One region of the Rhizobium sp. BR 249 genome, then DNA from elsewhere that is predicted to be linked to it. Evidence: predicted binding sites of a transcription regulator. Region 1 holds the regulator's gene; each other region holds the start of a gene.
What was found. The regulator LexA, encoded in region 1, represses DNA repair genes until DNA is damaged. The targets are predictions, from matches to a motif close to TGTTCNNNNTGTGTTCNG.

Region 2: the regulator LexA is predicted to act here: its motif matches at 3,116-3,133, upstream of QD408_RS01385 (2'-5' RNA ligase family protein).
Region 3: the regulator LexA is predicted to act here: its motif matches at 3,806-3,823, upstream of QD408_RS09260 (PA0069 family radical SAM protein).

Annotation. Positions count from the first base shown of each region.
Region 1 is NZ_JARWKX010000022.1:33,069-43,205, forward strand. Features, by position in the region: gene QD408_RS20005 (pyruvate dehydrogenase complex E1 component subunit beta) at 1-239, opposite strand, end outside; gene pdhA (pyruvate dehydrogenase (acetyl-transferring) E1 component subunit alpha) at 255-1,301, opposite strand; gene QD408_RS20015 (FtsB family cell division protein) at 1,447-1,767, opposite strand; gene eno (phosphopyruvate hydratase) at 1,908-3,182, opposite strand; gene kdsA (3-deoxy-8-phosphooctulonate synthase) at 3,323-4,168, opposite strand; gene QD408_RS20030 (VOC family protein) at 4,165-5,058, opposite strand; gene lexA (transcriptional repressor LexA) at 5,257-5,976, shown strand; gene QD408_RS20040 (ComEC/Rec2 family competence protein) at 5,957-8,380, opposite strand; gene gltA (citrate synthase) at 8,672-9,961, shown strand; gene lpxB (lipid-A-disaccharide synthase) at 9,992-10,137, opposite strand, start outside.
Region 2 is NZ_JARWKX010000001.1:276,083-286,219, forward strand. Features, by position in the region: gene QD408_RS01370 (DEAD/DEAH box helicase) at 1-2,165, shown strand, start outside; partial or broken gene QD408_RS01375 (LysR family transcriptional regulator) at 2,237-2,395, opposite strand; gene QD408_RS01380 (methylated-DNA--[protein]-cysteine S-methyltransferase) at 2,478-3,038, opposite strand; gene QD408_RS01385 (2'-5' RNA ligase family protein) at 3,209-3,808, shown strand; gene QD408_RS01390 (succinylglutamate desuccinylase/aspartoacylase family protein) at 3,882-4,943, shown strand; gene QD408_RS01395 (ArsC family reductase) at 5,057-5,407, shown strand; gene ybaK (Cys-tRNA(Pro) deacylase) at 5,410-5,883, shown strand; gene QD408_RS01405 (MarR family winged helix-turn-helix transcriptional regulator) at 5,895-6,338, opposite strand; gene QD408_RS01410 (glutathione S-transferase family protein) at 6,442-7,125, shown strand; gene QD408_RS01415 (aminopeptidase) at 7,253-8,506, shown strand; gene QD408_RS01420 (EamA family transporter) at 8,454-9,365, opposite strand; gene QD408_RS01425 (MarR family winged helix-turn-helix transcriptional regulator) at 9,447-9,944, shown strand; gene QD408_RS01430 (NAD(P)H-dependent oxidoreductase) at 9,946-10,137, opposite strand, start outside.
Region 3 is NZ_JARWKX010000007.1:160,060-170,196, forward strand. Features, by position in the region: gene QD408_RS09235 (tetratricopeptide repeat protein) at 1-1,298, shown strand, start outside; gene QD408_RS09240 (4-(cytidine 5'-diphospho)-2-C-methyl-D-erythritol kinase) at 1,311-2,195, shown strand; gene moaB (molybdenum cofactor biosynthesis protein B) at 2,195-2,746, shown strand; gene QD408_RS09250 (hypothetical protein) at 2,753-3,067, opposite strand; gene QD408_RS09255 (glycosyltransferase family A protein) at 3,234-3,752, opposite strand; gene QD408_RS09260 (PA0069 family radical SAM protein) at 3,893-5,050, shown strand; gene QD408_RS09265 (ribonuclease HII) at 5,217-5,906, shown strand; gene QD408_RS09270 (F0F1 ATP synthase subunit B) at 6,131-6,622, opposite strand; gene QD408_RS09275 (F0F1 ATP synthase subunit B) at 6,626-7,249, opposite strand; gene QD408_RS09280 (F0F1 ATP synthase subunit C) at 7,328-7,555, opposite strand; gene QD408_RS09285 (F0F1 ATP synthase subunit A) at 7,624-8,376, opposite strand; gene QD408_RS09290 (AtpZ/AtpI family protein) at 8,440-8,778, opposite strand; gene QD408_RS09295 (cell wall hydrolase) at 9,050-10,137, opposite strand, start outside.

The sequences.
Region 1 (10,137 bases):
TCCTGCAGCAGCACGGCGATCTTGGTGTTGACCTTGACGCCTTCGGTGCCGGCATCGACCAGCAGCTTGCCGATGATGCCTTCGTCGACGGCTTCGACTTCCATCGTCGCCTTGTCGGTTTCGATTTCGGCAATCACGTCGCCTGAAGTGACCTTGTCACCTTCCTGCTTCAGCCATTTGGACAGCGTGCCTTCTTCCATCGTCGGAGAGAGGGCGGGCATGAGGATATCGATAGGCATGGGTTCCCTCCCCGATTAGAGCAGAATGTCGGTATAGAGCTCGGATGCATCCGGCTCCGGATCGGCCTGAGCGAAGTCGGCGCTGTCGGCGACGATGTCGCGGACATCCTTGTCGATCGCCTTCAGATCGTCTTCGGAAGCCCAGCCCTTTTCGATGAGGCGTGCCTTCACCTGCTCGATCGGGTCCTGCTCGGAGCGCATCTTCTGCACTTCCTCCTTGGAGCGATACTTCGCCGGGTCGGACATGGAGTGACCGCGATAGCGATAGGTCAGCATTTCGAGGATGATCGGGCCCTTGCCGGAGCGGCAATGTTCGAGCGCCTCGTCGGCCGCGGCCTTGACGGCGCGAACATCCATGCCGTCGACCTGGATGCCGGGGATGCCGAAGCCGGATCCACGCAGCGAGTAGTTCGACTGGGCCGTCGCACGGGCGGTCGAGGTGCCCATGGCGTAGCGGTTGTTCTCGACGATATAGACGATCGGCAGCTTCCAGAGCGCCGCCATGTTGAAGCTCTCGTAGACCTGGCCCTGGTTGGCAGCGCCATCGCCGAAATAGGCGATCGAGACATTGCCGTTGCCGCGGTAGTGGTTTGCAAAGGCAAGGCCCGTTCCGAGCGAAACCTGAGCGCCGACGATGCCGTGGCCGCCGTAGAAATGCTTCTCCTTCGAGAACATGTGCATCGAGCCGCCCTTCCCGTGGGAATAGCCGCTGCGGCGCCCGGTCAACTCAGCCATGACGCCACGCGCTTCCATGCCGGTTGCCAGCATGTGGCCGTGGTCGCGATAGGCGGTGATGACCTGGTCGCCTTCCTTCTGCGCCATCTGCATGCCGACGACGACAGCTTCCTGACCGATGTAGAGGTGGCAAAAGCCGCCGATGAAGCCCATGCCGTAAAGCTGACCGGCCTTCTCCTCGAAGCGGCGGATCAGCAGCATCTCGCGATAGGCCTTGAGCTCTTCATCGCGATCGAAGTCGGCTACCGGGCCGCCATTCGATGCTTTGACTGTGGATTTTGCTGCAGTTTTGCGGCTGGAAACGGTCGCGGTCTTTCGCGGCGCCATTCAACCCTCCCTATGGGTTTATCGGTTCTCGATGGCGCGTACCATAGGGAAGAAATATGACCACAGCAATGCCATAATTGCATGGCTCGTATTCGGCACTAAATTATTGGAAATACAGCAGAAATTCCAATTAACCGAATTTCGGTTAATTGGAATAATGGTTGAATATGACGATCTCGTCCGCGCGCGACATATTCAGTTGATATCGCGCCTTTTCGTCCAGCATATCCTTGTCGAGCGAGCCGTCACTGAGCAGCGCAACCTGACTTTCCAGATGTTCGCGCTTCGCCTTCAAGACTGCAAGCTCTTTTTCGCGCTCAACGCGCTGGCGCTCGAACGTCTCCGTTGCGCGCAGCCCATAGTCGCCATGGATGCAATGATAACCGAAGTAGGAAAGGAAGGCGACCGTCATGGCCGGAATGACGAAGCGACCGATTCTTCTCTTCTTATGATGCTTTGTCCACATACACGCATGCTCTTGAACGCATTACCAATTCGTTCAATCTAGCGCGCAGAGATTAACCGTTCGTTGACTCTAAAAAGCAGGCAACAAAAAACCCGCGCCCGGAAAAGGGCGCGGGTCAAGCCGTTAAAAATCAGTTCCGATCAGCCGCGGATGATCGAGCGGCCGGCATACTGGGCCTGGGGGCCGAGGCCTTCTTCGATGCGGATCAGCTGATTGTACTTGGCAAGACGGTCGGAACGCGACAGCGAGCCGGTCTTGATCTGGCCGCAGTTGGTGGCGACCGCGAGATCGGCAATGGTCGAATCTTCCGTTTCGCCGGAGCGATGCGACATGACGGCGGTGTAGGCAGCCTTGTGCGCCGTATTGACCGCGTCGAGCGTTTCCGTCAGCGAGCCGATCTGGTTGACCTTGACGAGGATCGAGTTGGCGACGCCCATGCGGATGCCGTCGCGAAGACGGGCGGAGTTGGTGACGAAGAGATCGTCGCCGACCAGCTGGGTCTTCTTGCCGATCAGGTCGGTCAGCGTCTTCCAGCCGTCCCAGTCGTCTTCGGCCATGCCGTCTTCGATCGAGATGATCGGGTACTTGGCGGCGAGTTCGGCCAGGTATTCGGCCATGGCGCCGGGCTCGAGCGTGCGGCCTTCACCTTCGAGAACGTATTTGCCGTCCTTGAAGAATTCCGTCGAGGCGCAATCGAGGCCGAGGTAGATGTCCTCGCCCGGCCTGTAGCCGGCTTTCTCGACCGACTTCATGATGAAATCGAGGGCTTCGGAAGCGCTCTTCAGGCCCGGTGCGAAACCGCCTTCATCGCCGACATTGGTGTTGTGGCCCTGTGCCGCGAGTTCCTTGCGGAGCGTGTGGAAGACTTCCGAGCCCATGCGCACGGCTTCGGCGATCGTATCGGCGCCGACCGGCAGGATCATGAACTCCTGGAAGTCGATCGGATTGTCGGCATGGGCGCCGCCGTTGATGATGTTCATCATCGGCACCGGCAGCAGGCTTGCGGAAGCGCCGCCGACGTAACGGTAGAGCGGCAGGCCGGAAGCCTGAGCGGCGGCCTTGGCGACTGCAAGCGAGACGCCGAGAATGGCGTTGGCGCCGAGGCGCGACTTGTTCGGCGTGCCGTCGAGCTCGATCATGATGTTGTCGATCTGGATCTGATTTTCGGCGTCGATGCCGCCGATCGCGTCGAAGATCTCGGTGTTGGCGGCCTCGACCGCCTTCTGGACGCCCTTGCCGAGGTAGCGCTTGCCGCCGTCGCGCAGCTCGACCGCCTCATGCGCGCCGGTCGAAGCGCCCGAGGGTACAGCCGCGCGGCCCATGCTGCCGTCTTCGAGATAGACATCGACTTCGACGGTGGGGTTGCCACGGCTATCGAGAATCTCGCGGGCAATGATATCGGTGATTGCAGTCATGGGTTCTTCCTGCTCGGGTGGGTGATAGGGGTTCGAAACCGTCTTAATCGAAGGTGCGCAAATTACAATGGCACTTTGCGATCCCTTCCATGTCCATATCCAGTCGTCGCTACAGCACGTTCGTGTCAGGCTTTTGACTGTCAGCCCTTGGCGACCGCGTCGAAGGCCAGCAGCTTTTCGAGAAGCCGCGGCATATCCTTGAGATAGACCATGTTCGGGCCGTCGGAAGGCGCATTGTCCGGGTCCTGATGGGTTTCGAGGAAGACGCCAGCAATGCCGGTGGCGACTGCGGCGCGCGCCAGCGTTTCGACGAACTCCCGTTGACCGCCGGAGGATTCGCCCTGCCCGCCCGGCTGCGCCACGGAATGGGTCGCGTCGAAAATCACAGGCGCACCCATCGCTGCCATGATCGGCAGCGAGCGCATGTCGGAGACCAGCGTATTGTAGCCGAAGGAAGCGCCGCGCTCGCACAGCAGCACGTTCGGATTGCCGCTGGCATTGAGCTTCTTCAGGACGTTCTTCATATCCCAGGGCGCAAGGAACTGGCCCTTCTTGACGTTGACGGCGCGGCCGGTCTTGGCGGCGGCGATGAGAAGGTCGGTCTGGCGGCAGAGGAAGGCCGGGATCTGCAGAACATCGACCACCTTTGCGACCTCGTCGCATTGCTCGGCGGTATGGACGTCGGTCAGGACCGGAAAACCGAATTCCTTCTTCAGGTCGGCAAAGATCTCCATGCCCTTCTCAAGCCCGATGCCGCGTTCTGCCGAAAGCGACGTGCGGTTCGCCTTGTCGAAGGAGCTCTTGTAGATGAGGCCGATGCCGAGCTTTGCGCAAAGCTCCTTCAGCGCGCCGGCCATCATGAAAGCATGATCCCGGCTCTCCATCTGGCAGGGGCCGGCGATCAAGGACAGGCGGCCGGTATTGGAAAAGGTGACCTGGCCGTTGCCTTCGCCAACCTTGACTTCGGAATTGGTATTGGAGCTCATCGTGGTTCCTCGAAGGCGAAGAGCGTGCCCTGACCGGGCGCGGGCTTCACCAGAATGCGATTGTTCTTGCGCGTGTAGGTCACCCCGTTAGCAGCCAAATGCGCTTCTGTCACGGCAAGATCGGCGACATTGAAGAGGATTGCCCGGCCCCGCAGGCCGCGCTCGGCGGATGAGACGGCGATCTCGAAATAGGCCTCAAGCCCTTCCGGCGTCATCAGGCTGATTCTCGCATTCGATGCCGCGATATTGACGCCGAAACCGGTTTTCTCGACTGCCGATTGCGCCGCGGCAAGGCTGACGAAGGCGCCGAAGGCCGCTGGTTCCGGGGCTGAAAGCGCCACCTCGGCAATTCCCGTGACGCCATTGGCATGTTTCTCCAGCGCACCACGATCGGCCGGCAGCGGGTTGATGCGCTGACAGGTGAACAGGAAGAGATCGGGCGCGCGCAGATCGCCCGCAAAGGCCAATTTGAAGCTGCCGACGCTCTCCGAACCATCCGGCATCTTCATCGGCCGGCTGAACTCCAACATCTCGCCGGCGCTCGATCCCCTGGTGGCGAACTTCTTATGATCGAGGGTGGAATTCTCGGTGGCGAAGACGATTGCCGAAAGCCCCTCCTCGCCGCAGCGGAAGCGGAAAGCCTGGTTGCGGGCGGTGAAGACATTGCCTTTCCGCGCCGATGCCTCGCTCTCCTCGACGCTCGCAACGCCGAGCGGCTCCAGATAGGTTTTGTCGGCGAAGAAGACGCAGGCATTTTCCGTTCCAAAGGGATGGCGCGCATCGGCGGCAACGGTGAAACCGAGCTTGCCGAGCCTCTCGCGCGCAAGATCGATATTGACGACCGGCAGCACGACATGATCCAGCGGGTGCGGCTTGGCATGCTCGTTCATCGGTTCCTCTCCCTGAAATGGCAAGAGATGTGCGACAGCGCACTCTCAATTCAAGACTTGCCTGCCAAATCCCGCAAATGAAAATAAAAATCGCAACGAGTTGATGGGAAGTTTTACGGAAATTTAGCTACTTGCGGAACACATATGGAACATATAGTGTCTGTTCTGGATTTGTTTCAATCACGGGGTCTGACGTCGATGCTCACGCGCAAACAACAGGAGCTACTCCTTTTCATTCATGAGCGCATGAAGGAATCCGGCGTTCCACCGTCTTTCGACGAGATGAAGGATGCCTTGGATCTCGCCTCGAAATCCGGCATTCACCGCTTGATCACGGCGCTCGAGGAGCGTGGCTTCATTCGCCGCCTACCGAACCGCGCCCGCGCCCTCGAAGTGATCAAGCTTCCGGAGGCCTACAGCCCCAGCATCCAGCCCCGGCGCGGTTTTTCGCCGAGCGTCATCGAAGGCAGCCTCGGCAAGCCCCAGCCGGTCGCCGCTCCCGCTCCTGCAAAGCCCGTCGCCGACAACGGCAACTCGGTCTCCGTGCCCGTCATGGGCCGCATCGCCGCCGGCGTTCCGATCTCGGCGATCCAGAACAACACCCACGACATCGTGGTTCCGGCCGATATGCTCGGCAATGGTGAACACTATGCGCTGGAGGTCAAAGGCGATTCGATGATCGACGCCGGTATCTTCGATGGCGACACCGTGATCATTCGCAATGGGAGCACCGCCAGCCCTGGCGACATCGTCGTGGCCCTCGTCGACGACGAGGAAGCGACGCTCAAACGCTTCCGCCGCAAAGGCGCTTCCATCGCGCTCGAAGCGGCCAACCCGGCTTACGAAACCCGTATCTTCGGGCCGGATCGCGTCAAGGTTCAGGGCAAGCTCGTCGGCCTCATTCGCCGCTATCATTGACACCGGGCGGGCTGGATTCGGCAAAACTCCCGCTGCGCCAATCATAAGCGCGATGGCGCATCCACGGCCGCGACAGCGTGCTGAATGCGGTGACGGTCTGCGGACCGTCATCCGTAAAGCGCAACTCGACGGAACCGGTCCGGCGCAGCGTCTCGCCAGTGAAGAGCGTCGCGCGTGAACGGCAGCGGTCGAACCGCAGCCGCACCGGCGTCACGACGATATTGCCCACATCGCAGGCCGGGCCGAGATAGGCGGCGTTGTCGATGACGGTTACGACTTTTCCATTTGCCAGCCGCGATATGCACCAGGCCTTCTTAACGCAGGAAAAGCGGTTGGCCTCGCCGTTTGCCGCGGCCGCCTGCATCGCGCTCCTCGCTTCCTCCCGCTGATCCGGGGAAAGCTGCAGACGCCGATCGTCTGCCTCGGGGATAGCGGGGCCATCCAGCATCTTCGGCGAATGATGGGTCGGCAGGACCAGCGCTCTCTGCCACTGATCGAAAATGAAATTCGGCGGCCTTTCGCGAGTGGAGGCCATGGCTGCGGCCTCAACGATCCCGACAAGACCGCCATCCTCCGAAATGACAAGGTCCGGCGAGTGGGCGGATGGAAGAACAAGCAAAACGAGCGTCGAAGCCGTCATGACGGCGGTGCCGATACGGCGCAGGCGCGTGCGCAAGAGCGTCATGAGCAGGAAGCCGGCAACGGCAACAGCGAAGTACCAGCCGGGCAAACGGCCGATCCCGATGCCGCCACCCCAGCCGGAAACCGTCTTTGCGACCGCGATCACCAGGTCGAGGCCAAATCCGACCACCTTCCAGGGCAGTGCGTCCAGACCGAAAGGCATGAGCAGCATTGCCAACAGGCCGGCGGGCATGACGATGAAGGAGATGATGGGTATCGTCGCGAGGTTTGCCGGCAAGCCGTAAGCCGTCAGGCGATGAAAATGCTCGATCGAAAAGAGCGCGGTCGAAAAGCCGCCGATCAACGAAGTTAGGAAGACGCCGGCAAAGAAGCCTCCGACCGCAACGAAGGGCCGAACGATCGGCAGTTTCAGAAAGGCATTTTCACGGACGCGCCGATCCTTCCAGAGCTGATAACCCGATACCAGCGCCAGCGTCGCGGCAAAGGACATCTGGAAGCTCGGACCCAATACCTCGGACGGTGAGATGGCAATGATGACCAGCGCGGACAGCGCGACATTGCGCAGGCTGATCGACGGCCGGTCGAAGAAGACGGCGATCAGCATGACGGCCATCATGATGAAGGCGCGTTCGGCCGAGACGGCGAAGCCGGAGATCAGAAAATAGGCGGTAACGGCGAGCAGCGCGCCGCCGGCGGCGATCTTCTTCGTTGGATAGGCCTGGGCGATACCGGGAAAGAGGCTGAGCAGCATTCGAAAGCCGACGAAGAAGATGCCGGCAGACAACGCCATGTTGAGACCCGATATGGCGATGATATGGGCAAGTCCGGACTGGCGCAGCGCCTCCGTCGTCTCATTCGAGATGGCGCGCCGCTCGTCGGTCACGAGGGCGGCCGCAAACGCACCGGTGTCGCCGGGCAGGACCGATCTTATGCGATCACCGATGCCACTGCGCAGCCGGTAGAGCCATTCGAGCAGCGCTTCCGATGTCGATGCCGCGGCCTGCGGCCCCGCCTGCACATCGACCTTGTCGGGTGCACCATAGAAGTAGCCGTTTGCGCCGATGCCGTCGAAATAGGCGCCGAAGGAGAAATCGTTGAGTTCGGGAAGCGCCGGCCCTGCCGGCGGCGTCAGCCGCGCCCTGCCGGTAATGATGTCGCCGATCTCGAAAGAAGCGTCCGCTCCGCGGGCGATCGCCGTGACACGCTCCGGCGGCCGTTTCAGCGTTGGCGCCTCGGTGGCGGTGACGGCAAGAATGTAGCGCCATCGCCCGCGATCGTCGCCCTCACGCCGCTCGACACGGCCGGTTATCGTCGTCGTCACGGCGGAATCAAGAATTACGGTCGAGGCTCGCCAGGTCTCGAACTGCGCCGAAAGCATGCCGCAGACCACAAGTGCGAGCGCCAGCAGCGTTGCCCGCAAGACCGTCCTGCCGCTGCCGATGACGGGGATGGCGACCATCAGCACCGACAGGCAGATCAGCGACGTAACAATCGGAAAATCCGATGCCGCGAGAAACCAGAAGGCGGCTCCCGAGCCGAGGAAGACCGGTGAGAACAGCAGTAGTCCTCCGTGGTCCGCCTCTTCGCCCAACATGCGGAGGCCGGCACGCAACGCTCGTCGAGCCGCGCCCGGCAGCCGATGGCGCAATGGCGTCGCCGACTGCGTCCTTGCCGGCCGCACCGCAGATGGCGCAAAACCCGAGGCATCGGCGGCTCCAGCGCCTGTTTCCGGCCGCAATTCGACTGTCCTCAACCCCTGCATGCACCGCCCGAAAACCACCCGCCAAGGCAGCCAGAATGCAGCCTCCCATCAAATCCTGCAAGGATAATCGATTGAAATACGAGGGAAAATCGCGAACACCAAAAGACCAGTCGAATCATCGGCTTCCGCTATGCACGCCGCTCATCGCTGCAGTGCCTAAAAGGTGATGCCGCAATGCACAAAATGCCATCACGGTAACTTGGCATTAGCTTCGCGATCATATAGCTATCGATGAGGACGCTTAACCCCTATGGCGCTTTTATGGCGCTACCGACATTTCGGAGGATCAGCATGACGGATCAAAGCGCTACAATAAAAATCGGTGACAAATCAGTCGACCTGGCCGTTAAAAGCGGCACGATCGGCCCCAGCGTCATCGATATCGGTGCACTCTACAAGAACACCGCCTCCTTCACGTACGATCCGGGTTTCACCTCGACCGCATCCTGTGAATCGAAGATCACCTACATCGACGGCGACGAAGGTGTCCTGCTGCACCGCGGCTATCCGATCGAGCAGCTCGCCGAACACGGCGACTTCCTGGAAGTCTGCTACCTGCTTCTCTACGGCGAACTGCCGACGGCCGCGCAGAAGAAGGATTTCGATTATCGCGTCACGCACCACACCATGGTGCATGAGCAGATGAGCCGCTTCTTCACCGGCTTCCGCCGCGATGCGCATCCGATGGCCGTCATGTGCGGCTGCGTCGGCGCACTGTCGGCCTTCTATCATGACTCCACAGACATCACCGATCCGCACCAACGCATGGTCGCCAGCCTGCGCATGATCGCCAAGATGCCGACGCTTGCCGCCATGGCCTACAAATACCATATCGGCCAGCCCTTCGTTTACCCGAAGAACGACCTCGACTATGCGTCGAACTTCCTGCGCATGTGCTTTGCCGTTCCGTGCGAAGAATATGTCGTCAATCCGGTTCTGTCGCGCGCCATGGACCGTATCTTCATCCTGCATGCCGACCACGAGCAGAACGCTTCGACCTCGACCGTCCGCCTCGCCGGTTCGTCGGGCGCCAACCCGTTCGCCTGCATCGCTGCCGGCATCGCCTGCCTCTGGGGTCCCGCTCACGGCGGCGCCAACGAAGCAGCGCTCAACATGTTGACGGAAATCGGCACGGTCGATCACATTCCGGAATATATCGCCCGCGCCAAGGACAAGAACGACCCGTTCCGTCTGATGGGCTTCGGTCACCGCGTCTACAAGAACTACGATCCGCGCGCCAAGATCATGCAGAAGACGACGCATGAAGTGCTCGGCGAACTCGGCATCAAGGACGATCCGTTGCTCGAAGTGGCGATGGAGCTGGAGCGCATCGCGCTCACCGACGAATATTTCATCGAAAAGAAGCTCTATCCGAACATCGACTTCTACTCCGGCATCACGCTGAAGGCGCTGGGCTTCCCCACGACCATGTTCACCGTGCTCTTCGCGCTCGCCCGCACCGTCGGCTGGATCGCGCAGTGGAACGAGATGATCGAAGATCCGGAACAGCGCATCGGCCGTCCGCGCCAGCTCTATGTCGGCGAACCGAAGCGCGACTACATCCCGGTTTCGAAGCGCTAAAAGCTGCAACAAGACAAAAAGAAAACCCGGTCAGAAATGGCCGGGTTTTTTATTTGCGAGAACATCGAGCAATATCTTAGCCGCGTGCTCTCCTGGCGGTCTTTCCGTCTGCATTCGCTGCCAGATGAGCTCGTAGCCTTCCTTCATCGCCTTGAGCTGATAGGTGTCGGCTGACA
Region 2 (10,137 bases), on a different contig from region 1:
TGGAGAAGAAGCGCGGCGCCAAGACGGCGTTTGCGCGGGGCTATCAGCCGGCATTTTCCGAACTCTACCTGCGCAATGACGGCCAGAGGCGCATCCATTTCCGGGCCGGAACCCAATGCCCGCAGGCTGTGAGGCAAGCCGCGGCGGCCCTGTTCGACGCCGAGCGCGACGGCATGCTTCCGGACGGCCGCTTCGGCGAACTGGAGCTTTTCATGGCCACGGCGTCCGGCAGCGACCATGAGTTCCGCGCCTACGACGATGCGCTCGACTTCATCGCGGGAAAAAGGGATGCAGAACGGCGAGCCTCGAAGCTCGACCAACTTTTTCCGCAAGGTGCCGCCGACCCCGGACTGCAGACGCTCCTGTCGGTGCCGCTCTATCCCTATCAGGCCGAAGGCGCGCTGTTTGCGACGCGGGCCGGGCGGGCGCTGATCGGCGACGACATGGGGCTGGGCAAGACAATACAGGCGATCGCCGCTACGGAAATCCTGGCGCGGCATTTCGGCGTATCGAGAGTGCTGGTGATCTGCCCGACTTCGCTCAAATACCAGTGGCAAAGCGAAATTGCGCGTTTTTCGGGCCGAGGCGGCGAGAATGCGGCCCGCGTCATCAACGGTGGCCGGGCGGAGCGGCAGAAGGACTTCGCTCTGGACGATTTCTGCAAAATCACGAACTACGAAAAGCTCAAACCCGATCTCGACCTGATCACCGCCTGGGCGCCTGATCTGGTCATTGTCGATGAAGCGCAGCGGGTAAAAAACTGGAACACCATTGCGGCGCGCGCCTTGAAAAGCATCGACAGCGCCTACGCGATCGTTCTGAGCGGAACGCCCCTGGAGAACAAGCTGGAAGAGCTGGTTTCCATCGTCCAGTTCGTCGATCAGCACCGTTTGGGGCCAACCTGGAAGCTGCTGCACGAACATCAGGTCAAGGACGAAAGCGGACGCGTCATCGGCTATACGGGGCTGGAAAAGATCGGCCAGACACTGGCGCCCATCATGATCCGCCGGCGCAAATCCGAGGTGCTGCGGCAACTGCCGAGCCGAACCGACCAAAATTTCCTGGTGCCGATGACCGAAGGTCAGATGCTTTGCCACCAGGAAAACGCTGATGTCGTGGCGAGAATCGTCCAGCGCTGGCACAAGACGAAATTCCTTTCGGACAAGGATCAACGCCGGCTGACCTGTGCGCTGCAGAACATGCGGATGTCGTGCAACAGCACCTATCTCCTGGACCAGGAGACCGACCACGGCGTCAAGGCAGACGAACTGGCGGCGCTGCTGGATGAACTGTTCGCCGATCCCGAAGCCAAGGCGGTCGTATTCTCCCAATGGACCCGCACCCACGATATCGTCATCCGCCGCCTCGAAGCGCGCGGAATCGGCTATGTCAGTCTCCATGGCGGCGTTCCGTCGGAAAAACGTCCGGCGCTGCTCGAGCAGTTTCGCAACGACCCGGCCTGCCGCGTCTTCCTGTCCACCGATGCCGGCAGCACGGGGCTCAATCTGCAGAATGCATCGACGCTCGTGAACATGGATCTGCCGTGGAACCCGGCTATTCTTGAGCAACGCATCGCCCGCATCCATCGCATAGGCCAGGCGCGACCGGTGCAGGTCATCAATTTCGTCTCGAAGGGCACCATCGAAGAGGGCATGCTTTCGGTTCTGGCGTTCAAGCGCTCTCTGTCCGCCGGAATTCTCGACGGCGGCCTTGGTGAGATTTCGCTCGGCGGCTCGCGCCTCAACCGCTTCATGAAGGAAGTGGAGAACGTCACCGGGAACATGGGCGAAGGCGAAACCGTGACGCCGGCCGAGGAAGTGTCGAACTTCGCCGTCGCTGACGATGCTGTGTCCGCGGACGATCTCCAAGCGGATGCCGAGCCCGCCGCGGCGGCAAAAGCGGCCGTACGAACCGAAGCCGCCGGAGCGCCGCCGCCCGATGCCGCTTCCGATCCGTGGCAAGCGCTGGCCCAGATCGGCGTGCAGGTCGTTGCCGCGCTGACTGCGGCCAACGATTCCGATGCAGCGGCGCACCCCTGGGTCGAGCGTGATTCGGCCACAGGCGCGCGGAGCCTGAAGATACCGCTGCCGCCGCCCGAAACCGCGGCGCAAATCGCCAATGCTCTTTCCGCGCTTGCCGATAGCCTGCGGGGCGGGATCAGGTGATCGGCGGCACAGCTAACGACGGGCAGTCCTCCTGATATAATCGACCAGCGCACGCAGCTTTAGCGGCTGCCGACAATATCGAATTCGTCGTCGGTGACGGTGATAGCGAGCTTGATTTCAGGGCAGGCTTCCATGAAGCCGGCCAGCAATGTGCCGGAGAGGAAGCTTTCGGCAATCAAGGAAACGGTGATCCTTAGCAGGCCGCCCGGACGTGCCTGCATCTCGCGCAGCCCGATGACGTCGATGTCAGCGAGATCATCATCCGGCCGACCGCCAGCCCCTATTGAGCTGGCGGCAAGCTCGTTTCGTCTTCTAAAAGAGGAGCGATTGTTGAGCAGGCGGCGGGCCGAGCTGGACGCCTTCGAGCTCCAGCATGCGGGCCTTGGACGACGAACCGCCGGGGGCGGAGAAGCCGCCGATCTTGCCGCCGGCGGCGAGCACGCGATGACAGGGGATGATGAGAGCGACTGGGTTCTTCGCCATCGCCTGGCCGACGTCGCGGGCGGCTTCCGGCCCGGCACCGAGTTCTCTCGCCAGCGCGCCATAGGTGGTCGTGCTGCCCCAGCCGACGCGCCGCGCCGCCGCATAAATATCCTTGAAGAAGGCGTCCTGGCCGGCAAGATCGAGCTCGACGCCGGAAAAATCCGTCTCTTCTCCCTGGAAATAACGCTGCACGGCGGCGATCGTCTCGATCACGCCGGGCGTCGGCGCGCCGGGTTCGGCATCCGGCAGACGGCGCAGCAGCAACCGCTCGGTCGCTTCCGCGGTTTTGGTCGGCAGTTGGAAACGGACAATGCCGGCGTCGCTCCAGGCGATGCCGCAGAAACCGCCTGCGGTTTCGAAGATGAGATAGTGGTGCACTGCTTGGGCCATGACACAGCCTCCGCGTTTTCGATTACCACCAAAATCATATGGGACGGGCGCTGTTTCAACCCGTTTCTTGCAGATATCGTTCTTTTTTTGTTCTTGATATCCCATCCTCTCGGGATATCCTTCGTCGTTCCTCTCCAACGATGAAGCGGGTGATGACGGCCTGACAGCCCATGAACCAGATTTCCTTCGACTTCGGCCATGGCCAAAACCAGCCTCAGCGGCGGGGCGGCGGCGGACACCGGCTGTTCTTCGCTCTCCGTCCTCCCGCGAGCATCGAGGAGCGGGTGGCTTCGATCGCCGGTGACTATGGCAAAACCTTCTCCCTTTCCGCGGAACCGCGGCTTTCGACGCTGCACGTGAGCGTTATCGGCGTCGGCGACTATGAGGACCTGCCGGAGGATGTAATTTTCGCGGCGCGCCAGGCGGGCGCCACGGTGGAGAGCGCGCCGATCGCGATCAGTTTCGACAGGATCATGAGCTTCAGGCGGGAGGGCAAGGCGCGCCCGCTCGTCCTTTGCTGTGAAGGCGGGCTGAAACCGCTCACGCGGCTGCATGTCCAGCTGGGCGTCGGCATGCACAACACGGGATTGCCACATAATATCAGCCGAAATTTCACGCCGCATATGACGCTACTCTATGACCGCAAGGCCGTGCCGGCGACGACCCTCGACGGGCCGGTTTCATGGACGGCGGATGAATTCCTGCTGATCCACAGCCTTCTCGGAAAAACCGAATACCGCATCATCGATCGCTGGCCGCTGCTTGGCTGAGCTTGCGCTTCTCCAATGTCCGCGCATAAAACTCGGAAAACCTGTTCGAGATACAGACGGGAGCCAAGACAGCATGGACGTTTCAGAGATCATCATCCCAGGCGATACGCCGGGTACGGAGTGGCGGCTGCCGGTGCTGCGGTTTACCGGCCGCGATCCGAAAGCGCCGAAGACCTATATCCAGGCCGCTCTCCATGCCGGCGAATTGCCGGGCACGGCGCTCCTGCATTTCCTCTGCGAGCGGCTGCGGCAGGCGGAAAGCGAAGGTAAGATCGCAGGCGATATCACCATCGTACCGCAGGCCAATCCGATCGGCGCGGCGCAATCGCATTTCGGCGAGCTGCAGGGCCGTTTCGACCTCGGCTCCCGCACCAATTTCAACCGTGATTTCCCGCTGATCTCCATTGCCGATCGGGCCGAACTGGTCGAGGACGTCGATGATTATCCGGCTATCGACAGGTTGAAGCGGCAGCTCCTGCATATGGCGCTCGGGGCCGATCTGGTCCTCGATCTGCATTGCGACGACGAATCCCTGCAATATGCCTATATCGACGAGGCCTTCTGGCCGGAAGCGGCCGATCTTGCCGCCGCGCTCGACATGAAGGCCGTGCTGCTTTCGGACGGCGAAAGCTCCGCCTTCGAGGAGGCCGTCGGCTTTGCCTGGAAATATCAAATCCCCGGCGAACGCCGATCCTGGCTGCCAGGCAAACTCTCCGTCACCGTCGAACTGCGCGGCAAGCGCGATGTCGATCCGGTACTGGCGAAAAAGGATGCGGGCGGGCTCTGGCGTTTCCTTGGCGCACGAGGGATCGTCAGCGGCGCAATGGCACCGGCAGCCGCATTTGCCGGTCCGGCCGTGCCGCTCGACAATGTCGAGATCATCCGCGCACCCGAAGGCGGAGCCGTACTCTTCCATCGCAGCATCGGCGAGCGGATTGCCGCAGGCGATCTTCTGGCGACGATCGTCACCCGGCCGGGTCAGCCTAGCGGCAGCATCGACTTGCATGCACCGCAGGACGGGCTGATCCTGACCCGAACGTCCGACAGGCTGGTGCGGCGGCGCGGCGACCTGATGAAGATCGCCTGCGACAATCCGAGCAAAGCCTCACGTAAAGCCGGCACGCTGGAGAATTGAGCGTCTCTTCCCGGATGAATGTGGGGCAAGGATCAAGGGATAAAACGCCGCACGGCGTTTGCGCCGGCCATCGTGCATGCTATCTCGCTGTCATCACAGGGAGATCGATCGGCATGGCCGTCACCATCTATGGCATCAAGAATTGCGACACGATGAAGAAGGCCCGCGGCTGGCTGGAAGAACACGACGTCGCCTATGAGTTTCACGATTATAAGGCGCTCGGCATCGACCGCGGCCATCTCGAAGCCTGGATCGACGAAGCCGGTCTCGATACGGTGCTCAACCGCGCCGGCACGACCTTCCGCAAGCTTCCCGATGCCGAGCGCGAGAACCTGACCCGGGAAAAAGCGATCGCGCTGATGCTCGACCAGCCGTCGATGATCAAGCGGCCGGTGCTGGAGGCGAAGGGCAAGCTGCTGATCGGCTTCAAGCCGGACATCTACGCCGGTGCTTTCGAGCGCTGACAATGTCCAAGATCACCCGTGCGACGCAGGCTCTTTCCCAGGCAGGCATCGCCTTCACCATCCATAGCTATGAGTACGACCCCGGCGCCGAGCGCGTCGGGCTGCAGGCGGCGGAAGCCTTGGGCGAGGCCCCGCACCGAGTTCTGAAGACGCTGATGGCGGAGGTGGACGGCAAACCGGTCTGCGTCGTCGTGCCGTCGGATCGCGAAGTCAGCATGAAGAAGCTCGCAAACGCCTTTCACGGCAAGTCGGCCAATATGATGAAGCCTGCCGATGCCGAGCGGCTGACAGGTTATCATGTCGGCGGCATCAGCCCCTTCGGCCAGAAGAAGACGGTGCCGACGGCGATCGAGGAGGCGGCCCTTGCAGAGCCGCTCGTCTATATCAATGGCGGGCAACGCGGGCTGCAGGTGCGGCTCGATCCGAAGGATGCGTTGAAGGCGCTGAAGGCCGTCGCCGCGCCGCTGATCGCCTGATCCTCCTGGGCCTATAAGAAGCGGTCGAGCAGACCGGCAATCGCTCTCGCCTCGCTTTCGGCAAGCCGACTGCCGATATGGGTCTCGATCGCTTTGCCATAGATAGCCCACATGCGCTCGCGAAGCTGGCAGCCGGCATCGGTGATCACCACCCAGCGGCCGCGTCCATCGTCTGCGAAGACCTCGCGGCGGACCAGACCTTCTCTTTCCAGCCGGTCGAGCAGGCGGGAGAGATTATACTGCGCCAGCAATGTGCGCTCCTCGATCTCATAGGGGCGCAGCCTGCCCTCTTCCGAGCGCGCCAGTTCCCACAGCACGTCGTACCAGGCGAGCGGCGGCATGCCGGCCGCTTTCAAATCGGCTTCGATGGCGCCGAGCAGCCGCTCGCGGGCGCGCATGATGCGTGTCCAGGCGGAGACGGCGGCTTCACTCGGTTCGTGCATATCCTCAGACATAAATGCAATTACATCTATCTTGAATTTCTCCGCAAGCGATATTAGATGCATTTGCATGCAATATGAGACGGCCGATCTTTTCCGCAACATCCAGGAGACTTCCATGAGCAGGCTTACCCTCATCAGCCATCACCTCTGCCCCTATGTGCAGCGCGCCGCGATCGCGCTTCTCGAAAAGGGTGTACCCTTCGAGCGCGTCAACATCGATCTTGCCGACAAGCCGGACTGGTTCCTGAAGATCTCGCCGCTCGGCAAAGTGCCGCTGCTCCGGATAGAAGAAGACGATGGCCGCGAAGAGGTGCTGTTCGAAAGCAGTGTCATCTGCGAATATCTGGAGGAAACGCAGGCGGGTGCCGCCCTGCATCCGGCCGATCCGCTGACCCGTGCCCGCCATCGCGGGTGGATGGAGTTCGGCTCGTCCGTGCTGTCCGATCTCTGGGGTTATGAGACGGCGCAGGATGCGGCGCAGCTGGAGGCCAAGCGTAAGGCGCTCGCCGCCAAATTCGCGACGATCGAGGATGCACTGGCGGACGGCCCCTATTTCGCCGGCAGCCGATTCAGCCTCGTCGATGCCGTCTTCGCGCCGGTCTTCCGCTATTTCGATCTCTTCGATACGCTCGGCGACAGCCGCATCTTCGACGGGCTCGAGCGGGTCAAGCGCTGGCGCAAGGCGCTGTCCGAGCGGGCAAGCGTCAGGGACGCCGTCAGCGAAGACTATCCGCAGCGGCTGACGGAGTTCCTCGAGAAGCATAACTCGATCCTGCTCAGGCGACCGGCCGCTGCTTGAGGCGCGCGAAGCGGCCGGGCATGCGTCCGAGCGCCTTCAATTCGGTAGTGATGCGCTTCATTTTCGCCGCAAACGGGTCTAAGTCTTCCAGCCTCCGAGCATCGATGACAGAAGGCAGGTTACACCCATGACTTTCATGCCCCAGAGCCAGAACACCGTTGATCCCGTCAAGCTGGAAAAGCTTGCAGAAGTCGCCGTCAAGGTCGGTTTGCAGCTGCAGAAGGGTCAGGACCTGGTGATCACCGCCCCTGTCGTGGCGCTGCCGCTCGTCCGCTTCATCACCAAACACGCCTATCAGGCCGGCGCCGGGCTGGTCAGCACCTTCTATTCCGACGAGGAAACGACGCTGGCGCGCTATCAATACGGCAGCGACGAGAGCTTCGACCGCGCCTCCGATTGGCTCTACGAGGGCATGGCCAAGGCCTATGCCAACGGGGCGGCCCGTCTTGCGGTCTCGGGCGACAATCCGATGCTGCTTGCCGAGCAGGATGCCGGCAAGGTCGGCCGCGCCAACCGCGCCATGTCGACGGCTTACAAGCCGGCGCTCGAAAAAATCTCGAATTTCGACATCAACTGGAACATCGTCTCCTATCCCAACCCGTCCTGGGCCAAGGTTGTCTTTCCCGACGACCCGGAACCGATCGCGATCGCCAAGCTCGCCAAGGCGATCTTTGCCGCCTCGCGCGTCGATGTCAGCGATCCCGTCGCCGCCTGGGCCGAACACAATGCCAATCTCGCCAAGCGCTCCGCCTGGCTGAACGGCGAGCGCTTCGCCTCGCTGCATTTCAAGGGACCGGGCACGGACCTGACGGTCGGCCTTGCCGACGGGCATGAATGGCATGGCGGCGCATCCACCGCCAAGAACGGCATCACCTGCAATCCGAACATCCCGACCGAGGAAGTCTTCACCACGCCGCATGCGCTGCGCGTCGAAGGCCATGTTTCGAGCACCAAGCCGCTTTCGCACCAGGGCACGCTGATCGACAACATCCAGGTGCGCTTCGAGGGCGGACGCATCGTCGAGGCCAAGGCCTCGCGCGGCGAAGAGGTGCTGAACAAGGTGCTCGACACCGACGAGGGCGCGCGCCGGCTCGGCGAAGTGGCGCTCGTACCGCATTCCTCGCCGATCTCGGCGAGCGGCATCCTCTTCTACAACACGCTGTTCGACGAAAACGCCTCGTGCCACATCGCGCTCGGCCAATGCTATTCGAAGTGCTTCCTCGATGGGGCAAAACTGAGCCAGGAGCAGATCAAGGCGCAGGGCGGCAATTCCAGCCTGATTCATATCGACTGGATGATCGGCTCCGACAAGGTCGATATCGACGGCGTCAAGCCCGATGGATCGCGGGTTGCGGTGATGCGTCAGGGCGAGTGGGCCTGACCGGCATCATCGCGCGCTGACTGAGCCAGACGCTGGCGAGCACCATGGCGAAGCCGGCAATCTGCGCCGGCGTCAGGCTCTGGCCGAGCGCCAGCCAGCCGAGAAGGGTCGCGACGACCGGGCTCAGGAAGCCGAGCGAAGCCGCGGCCGAAGGCTCGATGCGAGAGAGGCCGCGAAACCAGAGCAGATAGGTAAAGGCCGCGCCGATGAGGCCAAGCCAGGCGATGCCGAGAATATTGGCTGCCGTCGGCGCCGGGAGCGCCGGCTCCAGCAGCAAGGCGACGGGCACGAGCAGGATGCCGCCCGCGGTCAATTGCCATGATGTGAAGGTCAGGCTGGAAACGGGCGGCTGCCAATGGCGGCTCAGCACCGTGCCGAAAGCCATGGAGACGGCGCCGGCGAGACCGGCGGCGACGCCGATCGGATCGAGCGCCGCATTCGGCGTCAGAACCAGAAGCGCGACGCCCGCCATGCCGATCAGGCCGGCGATGACGGCGAGGAAGCGGATCGGCTTGCCGAGGAAGAGGCGCGACAGCGCGATGACGATCAGCGGCTGCACGGCACCGACCGTCGCCGCCACGCCGCCCGGCAGGCGATAGGCCGAGAGGAAGAGCATCGCCCAGAAGAACGAGAAGTTCAGCGCGCCGAGAATGAAGGCGCGGCCCCACCAGATGCCCGTCGGCAACTTCCGAACAATGAGCAGCAGAAGCAGACCCGCCGGCAGAGCGCGCAACATGGCGACGGACAGCGGATAACCCTGCGGCAGAAAGGAGGTCGTGACGAAATAGGTGCTGCCCCAGATGGCGGGCGCGACGGCAGTCACGAACACGTCGACGAAATAGCGCGAATTTGTCTTCATCTCAAGAATCTCTATATCAAGATAAATTCAACATAGCGTATCTTATCTTGACGTCAAGATATCTGCTGATATCGATGTCGTATGGGTGAAGAGAAGCAAGATCACGTCGACCGGATTCTGGCGCAATGGCGGCGCGAGCGGCCGGATCTCGACGTCGAGCCGATGGGCATCCTCGGGCGCCTGAAGCGCCTCGGCACCCATCTCGGCCGTGAAGTCGAAGCCGTGCTCATGAAGCACGGGCTTTCCACCTCGTCTTTCGACGTGCTGGCCACGCTTCGCCGCTCCGGCGCGCCGCACCGGCTTTCGCCGGGCGAGCTTCTGGAGATGACGATGGTCAGCTCCGGCACGATGACGAACCGGATCGACCAGTTGGAAAAGGCGGGTTTCGTCGAGCGCATCGTCAATCCGCAGGACAGGCGCAGCGTGCTGATCGCGCTGACGGATAAGGGGCTTGCGACCGTCGAAGAGGCGGTCGGCGCCCATGTCGCCAACCAGCAGCGGCTGACGCGCAATCTGACGGCCGAAGACAAGGCCGAGTTCGACCGGCTGCTCAAGAAGTTCCTGGCCGATTTCGAATAGGTCAGACGACAGAAAGCGCCTCGCGGACTCGCTCTATATGCGCCTTGCGCCTGGCCTCCGTCGCCCGGTCCATGTCGTGCAGGCTCAGCATGCGGAAGACGAGCTTCTTCGAGCAGAAAGCGGCAATGCCGCGCTTCAGCAGCCGGCGAACGGGATCGCCCATATAGAGATGCACGAGCCACCAGGGCGAGCC
Region 3 (10,137 bases), on a different contig from region 1:
AGATGAAGGGGCCGGACTGGTTCCGCATCTTCCAGAACTACAATGCCGGTGCGATCGCCATCGTCGCCGGCGACGTGAAATCCGCCCGCCAGCATCTGAACGATGCCGTGCTCGACAAGGAAGGCGGCGCAACGGCGCCCGACACCTTCATGCGTGCTGTCATGGCGCTTGCCCGCCTGGAAGCCGCGCAGGGCAACAAGCAGAAGGCGCTCGACGCCGTTTCCGTCGGCGACAACCTGCTGCCGAACTATGCGCCGCTGAACGCGCTGCGCGACAGCATCGAGAAGGGCGAGAAGCAGGAACAGCAGGTCAAGACGGCCGAAGAAGGGGCTGCCGGCGTGCTCTTCTCCGTCGGTGGCGCGCTGAACCGCGACGGCGCCGAGGACATCGTCTCGCTCTATCTGCAGACGGCCAATGCGCTCGATCCGAACAGCGCCGATACGCTGGTGCTGCTCGGCGGCATCGCCGAAAAGCAGAACCAGATGGACCGCGCCATCGCGCTCTACAAGAAAGTGCCGGAGAATTCGCCGATGCGGCGCATCTCCGAGCTGCAGCTCGGCCTTGCCCTTGCCCAGGGCGGCAAGGTGGACGAGGCGCGCAAGCATCTGCAGGCGCTGATCGCCTCCGACCCGAAGGACATCCGCAGCTACCTCGCCTATGGCAGCGTTCTCTCCGACGCCAAGGACTACGAGGCGATGGCTGCCAACTACGACAAGGCCGTCGAAATGATCGGCCCCTTCCCCGGCCGCCCCAATTGGAGCGTCTTCTTCCAGCGCGGCATCGCCTATGAGCGGCTGAAGAAGTGGGATCAGGCGGAACCGAATTTCCGCAAGGCGTTGGAACTCAACCCCGATCAGCCGCAGGTGCTGAACTATCTCGGCTATTCCTGGATCGACATGAACAGGAACCTCGACGAAGGTCTCGGCATGATCAAGAAGGCCGTCGACCTCCGCCCTGACGACGGCTACATCATCGATTCGCTCGGCTGGGCCTATTTCCGCCTCAACCGCTTCGACGATGCCGTCGACGAATTGGAGCGGGCGGCGCAGATCAAGGCCGGCGACCCGACGATCAACGACCATCTCGGTGATGCCTACTGGCGTGTCGGGCGCAAGCTCGAGGCCGCCTACCAGTGGAACCGGGCGCTGAGCTCCGAGCCTGAAGCCGCCGAGATCCCCAAGATCAAGGACAAGATCGCCAACGGCCTGCCTCCCGTCAGCGACGATGCCAAGGCGGCCGACAAGAAGCAGCCGGACCCGGCGCCCGTCACCCCGCCGCCGGTCGACAAGAAATCCTGACGGACCCGACGCATGCCTGAGGAAGGCTTGGCCGACGCTTTCGGCGTCACCGAAGAGGCGCGCGCGAAGATCAACCTGGCCCTGCATGTGACGGGCCAGCGGCCGGACGGCTATCACCTGCTCGATATGCTGGTGACATTCGCGGATTGCGGCGACCGGCTGGGTTTCCTGCCTGCGCAGGCCGATGCCTTCACCCTGTCGGGCCGTTTCGGCGAAACGCTTGCCGGCGACGGCGGCGCCAACCTGGTACTCAGAGCGCGCGATCTCCTGCGCGAAGCGGTCGGCGCCCTTGCCTTCCCCGTCCACATCCACCTGCAAAAGAACCTGCCAATCGCTTCCGGCATCGGCGGCGGCTCGGCCGATGCGGCTGCGACGCTGCGCGGGCTGATGCGCCTCTGGGGCACGAGGCTGCCGGTCGAGACGCTTGCCGCGCTGGCGCTGAAGCTCGGCGCCGATGTGCCGATGTGCCTTGAGAGCCGGCCGCTGATTGCCCGCGGCATCGGCGAGGATATCGAGCCCATACCCGATCTGCCAGCCTTTGCCATGGTGCTTGCCAATCCGCTGAAAGGCGTCTCGACGCCCGAGGTTTTCCAGCGGCTGACAACGAAGAACAATCCGGCCCTGAAACTCACGCGAACCGCCGGCTGGCTCGCGGCAATTGCCGATGCCCGCAACGACCTGGAGCCGCCGGCGCGCGAACTCGTGCCTGAAATCGCCGAAATCTCGGCGATGCTGCAAGCCCGCGGCGCACTCATGGCCCGGATGTCCGGCTCGGGCGCCACCTGTTTCGGGATCTTTGCAACCATGGCCGAGGCGAAGGACGCGGCGGCGGGTCTTCACAGCGAGCGGCCCGACTGGTATTTCCAGGCGACGGAAACGATCCCGGGAGGCGCGTGATGGCAGGTCTGGACGAAAAGCGGCCCTTTATCGCGGTCGGCATCGCGGTTCTCACCGTCTCGGATACGCGCACGCCGGAGACCGACAAGTCGGGTGATACGCTGGCAGCGCGAATCGCCGAGGCGGGCCATAGGCTTGTCGACCGGGCGATCGTGCCTGACGACCGGGAAAAGATCGCCGCAAAGGTCAACGCCTGGACCGAGCGTGACGAGATCGACGTCGTCATCACCACGGGAGGCACCGGCTTTACCGGCCGCGACGTGACGCCCGAGGCGCTGGAGCCGCTGTTCGAAAAGCGCATGGACGGTTTTTCGGCCGTCTTCCACCGCATCTCCTATGAGAAGATCGGCACGGCGACGATCCAGTCGCGGGCGACGGCGGGTGTTGCCAACTCCACCTTCATCTTCGCGCTGCCGGGTTCGCCCGGCGCCTGCCGCGATGCCTGGGACGGCATCCTGAAAGCTCAGCTCGACTATCGCAACATGCCGTGCAATTTCGTCGAGATCATGCCGCGCCTGGATGAACACCTGAAACGCGGCGCGGCGAAATAGAAGGCTCTATGTTGCAAGGCCCGGCAAGGTGGGCATCGTTTCCCAGCTGTCACCCGACAGCAGAATGCAGCTTATGCCGTGAACATCCGTTACGACGAGCGTCCAGGTACCGCTTTCGGCGGCATAGACCTCGAGAACGGCGTTCTGGTTGACCAGCCCGACCGCTGTCAGTTTTTCAGCAAAATTCCTGTCGAGGAAACTGACGACATCGGATCGGCCTGCGCAACTGAGCATCGTCTGCGATGCTGCCGGATGCGGATGCGCGATCATCGATATCGGCACTATGACGGCCAGCAGGCCGTAAATCATACCGCGTACCACGACGCACCTCCTTTCGCCGGGACCCCGGCAGAAGAGGAGATTTCCGCTGACCTGTTCTGCCGTCCACCGGCATTCCATGGCCATCCGTTACGAAGCGAGGCGCTTCGGCGGCGCCATGGCGAAATTATAGCGCGAAATCGTATTGGGCGCCATCTTTACGCGACGTCTATCGCGCTGCGCGGGCGACCCAGGAAGGAATCAATTCGCTCACGAGCTTGCGCGGCTTCTGACCCTTGACGAAGTCGGCAAGTGGCATGCCGCTTCTGGCGGCGGCGAGCGCATGGTTCTTCGGCATCAATAAACCAAGTTCCAGTGGCGGCCGGGCGCGCGCGACGCGCTGGAAGAACGGGCGTCGATAACCACGTGAGGCGGTAAAGCGGGCCGGCGTCTTGTTCAGCGCCACATACTCGGCGATCTCATCGATCCAGCCGGCCTGCGGCCTTGCCCCCGGCTCGACGAAGAGCAGCCATTCACCGCGGGCCGAGCGAACGATGTCCTTGATATCCCATTGTGAATGGAAACGGCAACCGGCCGCATCCGCCACCCGTGAAGTGCCGTCGCGCGAACCATGGTCGAGCACGATCACATCGCTGACGAGCCCTTCCACCGCGCCTGCCACGAGCACCGATAAAGTCTGCGCCAGTTCGGATTCCTGATCCTGGCATTCGAGAACAACAGTCAACATCGACTATTCATAATGCGCCGCACAATTTTTTTCCAGCACCCTTTTCCGCATTTTGTTCTTGCATTGTTCTCGTTTTGACGATAGGAATTTAATCATCAAAACGGGCGGAGGCAATGGCTCTTCCGCCGCGGGAGAATCCGATGAGAGAGCAGTCCCTGGCAGGGCAGGCCGCATTCGCGCCTGCCAATACGGCAGATATTGCCGATGCGATGATCGTTTCCTCCGGCCTCAGGATCGAGGTCGATCGCCGGCGCGGCCGTGGCGCGGGCTTGAACCCGACAGGGCGGTTCGAGGCGCTGCAGCGGGAGACCTTCGACGACGGCTGGCAGACGCTGGAAGAACTGCCTCCTTTCAAGACGGACGTGCAGGTCGAAAAACCCCGCACGGCCATCACCCGCAATGAATCGCCCGATATTTCCTTCGATCGCTCGATCAATCCCTATCGCGGCTGCGAGCACGGCTGCATCTATTGCTTCGCCCGGCCGACCCACGCCTATATGGGGCTCTCCGCGGGGCTCGACTTCGAGACGAAGCTCTTTGCCAAGCCGGATGCGGCAAAGCTGCTGGAGCGGGAACTCGCCAAGCCGGGCTACAAGGTGCGGGTGATCGCGATCGGCACCAATACCGACCCCTATCAGCCGATCGAGAAAGAATGGCGCATCATGCGCGGCATCCTCGAAGTCCTGAACAAGGCGAACCATCCGGTGTCGATCGTCACCAAATCGGCAATGATCCTGCGCGACCTCGACATTCTACAGGAGATGGCGGCTAAGAACCTGGTGCGCGTCGGCATCTCGGTGACGACGCTCGACCGCAAGCTCGCCCGGGCAATGGAGCCGCGCGCCGCCACGCCGCCGCGGCGCCTGGAGACGATCCATGCGCTTGCCGAAGCCGGTATCCAGACGGCTGTCATGGCCGCCCCGCTCATCCCGGCGCTGAACGATCACGAATTGGAGCGCATCCTCGAATCGGCGAAAGCGGCCGGCGCTGCCGAGGCGAGCTACGTCATCCTCAGGCTCCCTCTGGAAGTCAGCCCGCTCTTCCGCGACTGGCTGCTGCAGCATTATCCCGATCGTTACCGGCATGTGATGTCGCTGGTGCGTTCGATGCGCGGCGGCAAGGATTACGATGCCGAATTCGGCAAACGCATGAAGGGCGCCGGCCCTTATGCCTGGCAGATCGCGCGCCGCTTCGAAATGGCGGCGAGACGCTTCGAACTGACGCGGCGCAGCGTGCCGTTGCGCGACGATCTGTTCGTGCCGCCTGATGGCAGCGGGGTACAATTGTCGCTGCTCTGATTTTTCAGGCTTGCGCATCGGCTTCTCGATAAAACCGCCCTGTTTTCGAGCCCGAGCGCAATTCCCGCGGATGGCCCTGACCGCCACCATCCGCCGGACCGTCCCCGGCCGCCGCCCTGATCCGGGGACTTGCGGGAAATCGGGTTGGCGTGCGAGGTTCAGCCGCATGAAACGTCGCACGCCACCCGATTCTCCCCTGCTTTTCGACACGGTCCCGCTCGTGCCGGATTTCAAGCTCGAGCTCAAAGCCCGCAAGGCCGGCCACTGGCCGGTCGCCGGAGCCGACGAGGCAGGCCGCGGGCCGCTGGCCGGGCCTGTTGTGGCCGCTGCCGTCATCCTCGATCCCAAGCGCATCCCTGAAGGTCTCAACGATTCCAAGCAGCTTTCCGCGCAGCGGCGCGAGGAACTGTTCGTGCAGATCCTTGCGACGGCGACCGTCTCCATCGCCTCCTCCAGCTCGACACGCATCGATGAGACGGACATTCGCAAGGCGAGCCTCGACGCCATGCGCCGCGCCATCTGCAGCCTCGCCATTCCGGCAAGCTACGTGCTGACGGATGGGCTCGACGTGCCGCCCGGCCTCGACTGCCCGGGACAGGCCGTGGTCAAGGGCGACGCCCGCTCGGTCTCTATCGCCGCCGCCTCGATCGTCGCCAAGGTGACGCGCGACCGGATGATGGCGCGGGCGCATGCCGTGTTTCCCGACTACGGTTTTGCCGCGCATGCGGGCTACGGCACCGCGCAGCATCGCGCCGGCATCGAGAAACACGGCCCCTGCTCCCTGCACCGGATGAGTTTTAGGCCATTGCGGAAAGTCGAGGGCGGTCCTGAGATGGACGAGCTGATCTCGGAATAAGTCGTCAAGAAAAGATCGGCATATCCCACCTTTAAATTGGCGATCAGCCCCTCATCCGCCTGCCGGCACCTTCTCCCCGCATGCGGGCCGAAGGTGCCGGTGCAGGCGGATGGGGCAGCTCGGCGGATCAAGGCGCCGCACGCGGCCGAGTAAAGGACAAACTCTTCCACAAAGACAAAAGGCCGGGACATGCCCGGCCTTTCCTTCATTCCATTCAATACCGCTCAGTTGAGCCGGGTCTTGACCTGGCCGACGGCGTTGCCGAAGAGTTCGGACTGGACCTTGCCGTCCGCCTGCTTGGCAAGCACCGTTTCGGCGGCTGCGATCGCCAGATCGACTGCGGCGGAACGGACCGCCTTCATCGCATCGGCTTCGGCCTGCTTGATCTTCTGCTCGGAAAGCGCCGTGCGGTTGGCGACGAATTCTTCCGTCTTCTTCTTCGCTTCGGCAGTCAGCATTTCGGCTTCGCGCTCGGCGGCGGCAACGATGTGGGCCGCTTCGGCTTCCGCTTCCTTGCGCTTGCGCTGGTATTCGGCAAGCAGATGCTGGGCTTCCTCGCGCAGACGCTTGGCTTCCGCCAACTCATTGCGAATCTGATCGGCGCGGTCGTCGAGCGACCGTGCCATCATGCCCGGAACCTTCAGATAAACGACCAGGGCCAGGAACAGGACGAGGCCGACGAAGGCGAAGAAAGTCGCGTCAAAGTGAAATTCCATCGATCAAGCCTCCTTCTTGGCGGCCGCGACGGCGGCGGCGACATCTGCCTTGGCGGCGGTGCCACCAATCAGCTGTTCGACGACGGCAGCCGCCGTTTCCTCGGCAATGGTGCCGACGTCGGCGAAAGCCTTCGCCTTGATCTCGGCGATACGGGCTTCGGCAGCCTTGATCTTTTCCGACAGGCTGGCTTCGACAGTACGGCGATCCTCGTCGGCCTTGGCCTTGGCGGCGTCGCGCGCGGCAGCGCCGATCGCATTCGACTTGGCGCGGGCAGCGGCCAGTTCGCCTTCATAGGTCTCGACGGCAGCATCGGCTTCCGCCTTCAGGCGGCCTGCTTCTTCCAGATCCTGGGAGATGCGCGTGTGGCGCTGATCGAGGATGGCCCCGATGCGCGGCGCGATGACCTTTTGCATAAGGAGGTAGAAGACGCCGAACGTGATCACCAGCCAAAGCAGCTGGGATGCGTAGGTCGTCGAATCAAAGGGCGGGAACGGGCCGCGGGCGTGTTCGCCTTCGGCAACGCCGGTCTCGGTATGGACCTCGCCTGCGGCCGGAGCGGCATGCGCATCCGTGCCGGTCGCTGCCGCCGGTGCTTCTTCAGCGTAAGCCGGGGTCACAAAAAACATGCTCACCTCCAGGTGGACTGCAAATGCAAAGGATCACGGCTTGCGGTCAGCAGGCCGTGATCCATCTATTCGCCGATATCAGACGGCGAAGAGGAGGAGGAGAGCAACGAGCAGCGAGAAGATGCCCAGAGCTTCCGTAACGGCGAAGCCGAATACCAGACGGCCGAACTGGCTGTCAGCGGCAGACGGATTGCGCAGTGCGCCGGACAGGTAGTTGCCGAAGATGTTGCCGAGGCCGAGAGCCGTACCGGCCATACCAAAGCAAGCCAGGCCTGCACCGATGTACTTTGCTGCTTCCGCTTCCATGTTGAACTCCTTTGAAATGGTTGTTGCGGCGAATGACTGACGCCCTGGAGACGTCGATGTCGTTATCCTTAGTGCCCGCCCGGGTGGATTGCGTCGTTGAGGTACATGCAAGTCAGCACCGCAAAGACGTAAGCCTGAAGGAAGGCGACGAGGAACTCGAGACCGGTCAGGGCGACGGTCATGATGAGGGGAAGAACGGCTCCGCCGACGCCGACTGTACCGAGAGCTCCAAGCGAGACTACGAAGCCTGCGAACACCTTCAGCGTAATGTGACCGGCGAGCATGTTTGCGAAGAGACGAACGGAGAGCGATATCGGGCGGGACAGGAAAGAAATGATTTCGATCGCGACGACCAGCGGCAGCAGAATGCCCGGCACGCCCGAGGGCACGAAGACATTCAGGAAGTGGAAGCCGTGCTTATAGAAACCGTAGACGAGAACCGTGCCGATCACGAGGATTGCCAGCGCGAAGGTGACGATGATCTGGCTGGTGATCGTGAAGAAATAGGGGAACATGCCGAGCAGGTTCGCCGTCAGGACGAACATGAAGAGCGAGAAGACCAGCGGGAAGAACTTCATTCCCTGCTTGCCCGCGCCTTCCTTCAGCATGCCGGCGATGAATTCATAGGACATTTCCGCGACCGACTGCGAACGACCCGGCACGATGGCCCGATTCGAGGTCGAGAAATACAGGAAGCCGGCGGCGACAGCTGCCGAAGCGGCCATGAAGAGGGATGCGTTGGTGAACGAGAAATCAATTCCGCCGATTTCGATCGGCACAATCTTCTGGATCAGGAACTGATGAGTCGGATCGTTAGACACCGCAGGTTCTCTCTTTTTGGCCCGCAGGACGCGGGATCATTGCACTGGACCGGGAACCGGTCCTTATTTCTTGCCGTCCTCGCGGTCCAGGGGGTGAGACACCTTTCCCGCAGAACGCAACACGTTCAGAACGCCGGCACAGAATCCGAGAAGCAGAAGAACAATCAAACCCCAAGGCGCCGTGCCGACAAAACGGTCGAGGACATAGCCAAGCAAGGCACCGACGACGATGGCGGAAATGAACTCGCTGGAAAGCTTCATCGCCTGGGCATAACCTTTACGGCTTTCCTCGGCGTTGGCTTCCCTGGCCCTGTCCTCTCCTGCCTCGACACGCTTGGTCGCGAGTTCCGCTCCCAGTTGCGCACGGCGCTTTTCAAGACTTTCCTCGCGGTCGTCCGCCATGGATCTCTCCTCGCCTGCCCGTCGCCCGCACTCCCGCTACCCCGGTCATTCGGACTCTGGACGCGAAGGTTGAGAACCTTCCGGCCCGTTCTGAAGTCGCGCGCAACATAGTTTTAGGGATTAGTATAGTCAAGGCGTAGACAGCTTCTGTCCAGCCAGAAAATAATTCCGTCGAATCAAGATGTTAAGTCGATTTCCGATCGAACGTGCAAATTCGATTGAAAGAATCCGCTTTTCCCGGCCGAAAAACGGCTTGGCCAGGCGGTTTTTCTCAGCTCCAGCCGCCGCCATAGGTGCGATAGAAGACGTGGAGACCGATGCGGCCGACCTTTTCCATGGTCTTTGCCCATTTCGGGCGAACGTAAACGGCGTGGTAGTGCGTCGCCGAGCCCACCTGCGGCAGCCAGATCTTGCCTGCCGTCACCGCCATCGCCACATCGCGGGCGACCCGCCAGTGATATTCCGAATTCACCCGGTCCTTGATGCTGTCGCAGGCGAAAGAAAACTGGCAGCGGTTGCGCCAGTCCTCGTTCTGATAGACGACGCCGCAGATCGTTTTGGGATAGGCGGGGTTGCGAACACGGTTGAGGATCACCTGGGCGACCGCCGCCTGCCCTTTGACCGATTCGCCGCGAGCCTCGAAATAGATGCCGGAGGCAAGGCACTGCTGCTCGCGGGCGGAAAAGACGTCCGGCGACAGCACGCTTGCCGCCCAGGCGTGATCGCGCGGGCCGATCTCCGGCACGAAGCGGCCACTGTCCCGTTCGGTCAGGATCGAATCGAAGGGCGACTGCCGGGAATAGTCCGGCGCTGCCGGCGCATAGGCGGTGGCGAGCACATCGGCCTTACTGCTGGTCACGAGGCTTGCGAGCATCGCCGGCACGCCCCTATCGGTCACAACAGGCTGCTTCTTATAGAAGGATGTGGCGATCTCGATTTCCTTGCCCTGGATCTTCGGCTTGACGAAAGCCGACCTGTCCTTGAGATCGAAGCTCGGGGTGAAGAGCATCTTCGTACGCTCGAGAATGGAGCCGGCGGAAAAATCCTTCGGCGGCTGCATCTTCTCGACTGCGACGACGCGGCCTTTCTTGGTGCCGCGGTTGACGCGATCCTCGTCCGGCGTCGCCTCGTGGCCCTTGTCCTTGGCAGTAAAAGCAACCTTGCGGCCATCCGGCAGCACCATGCCGGCGCCTGAAGAGATCGAACCCGTCACCGCCGGATCGGCAAAAGCCAATTCGGCCTGATGGATGGAGCCGGCCGGCGAATTGGTCAGCACCATGCGCCAGTTCTCCCCTTCCCGGTCGAGACCGGCAAGCATGGCGGCGAGATCGGCATGGGATGCGACGCTCGGGAAAATCA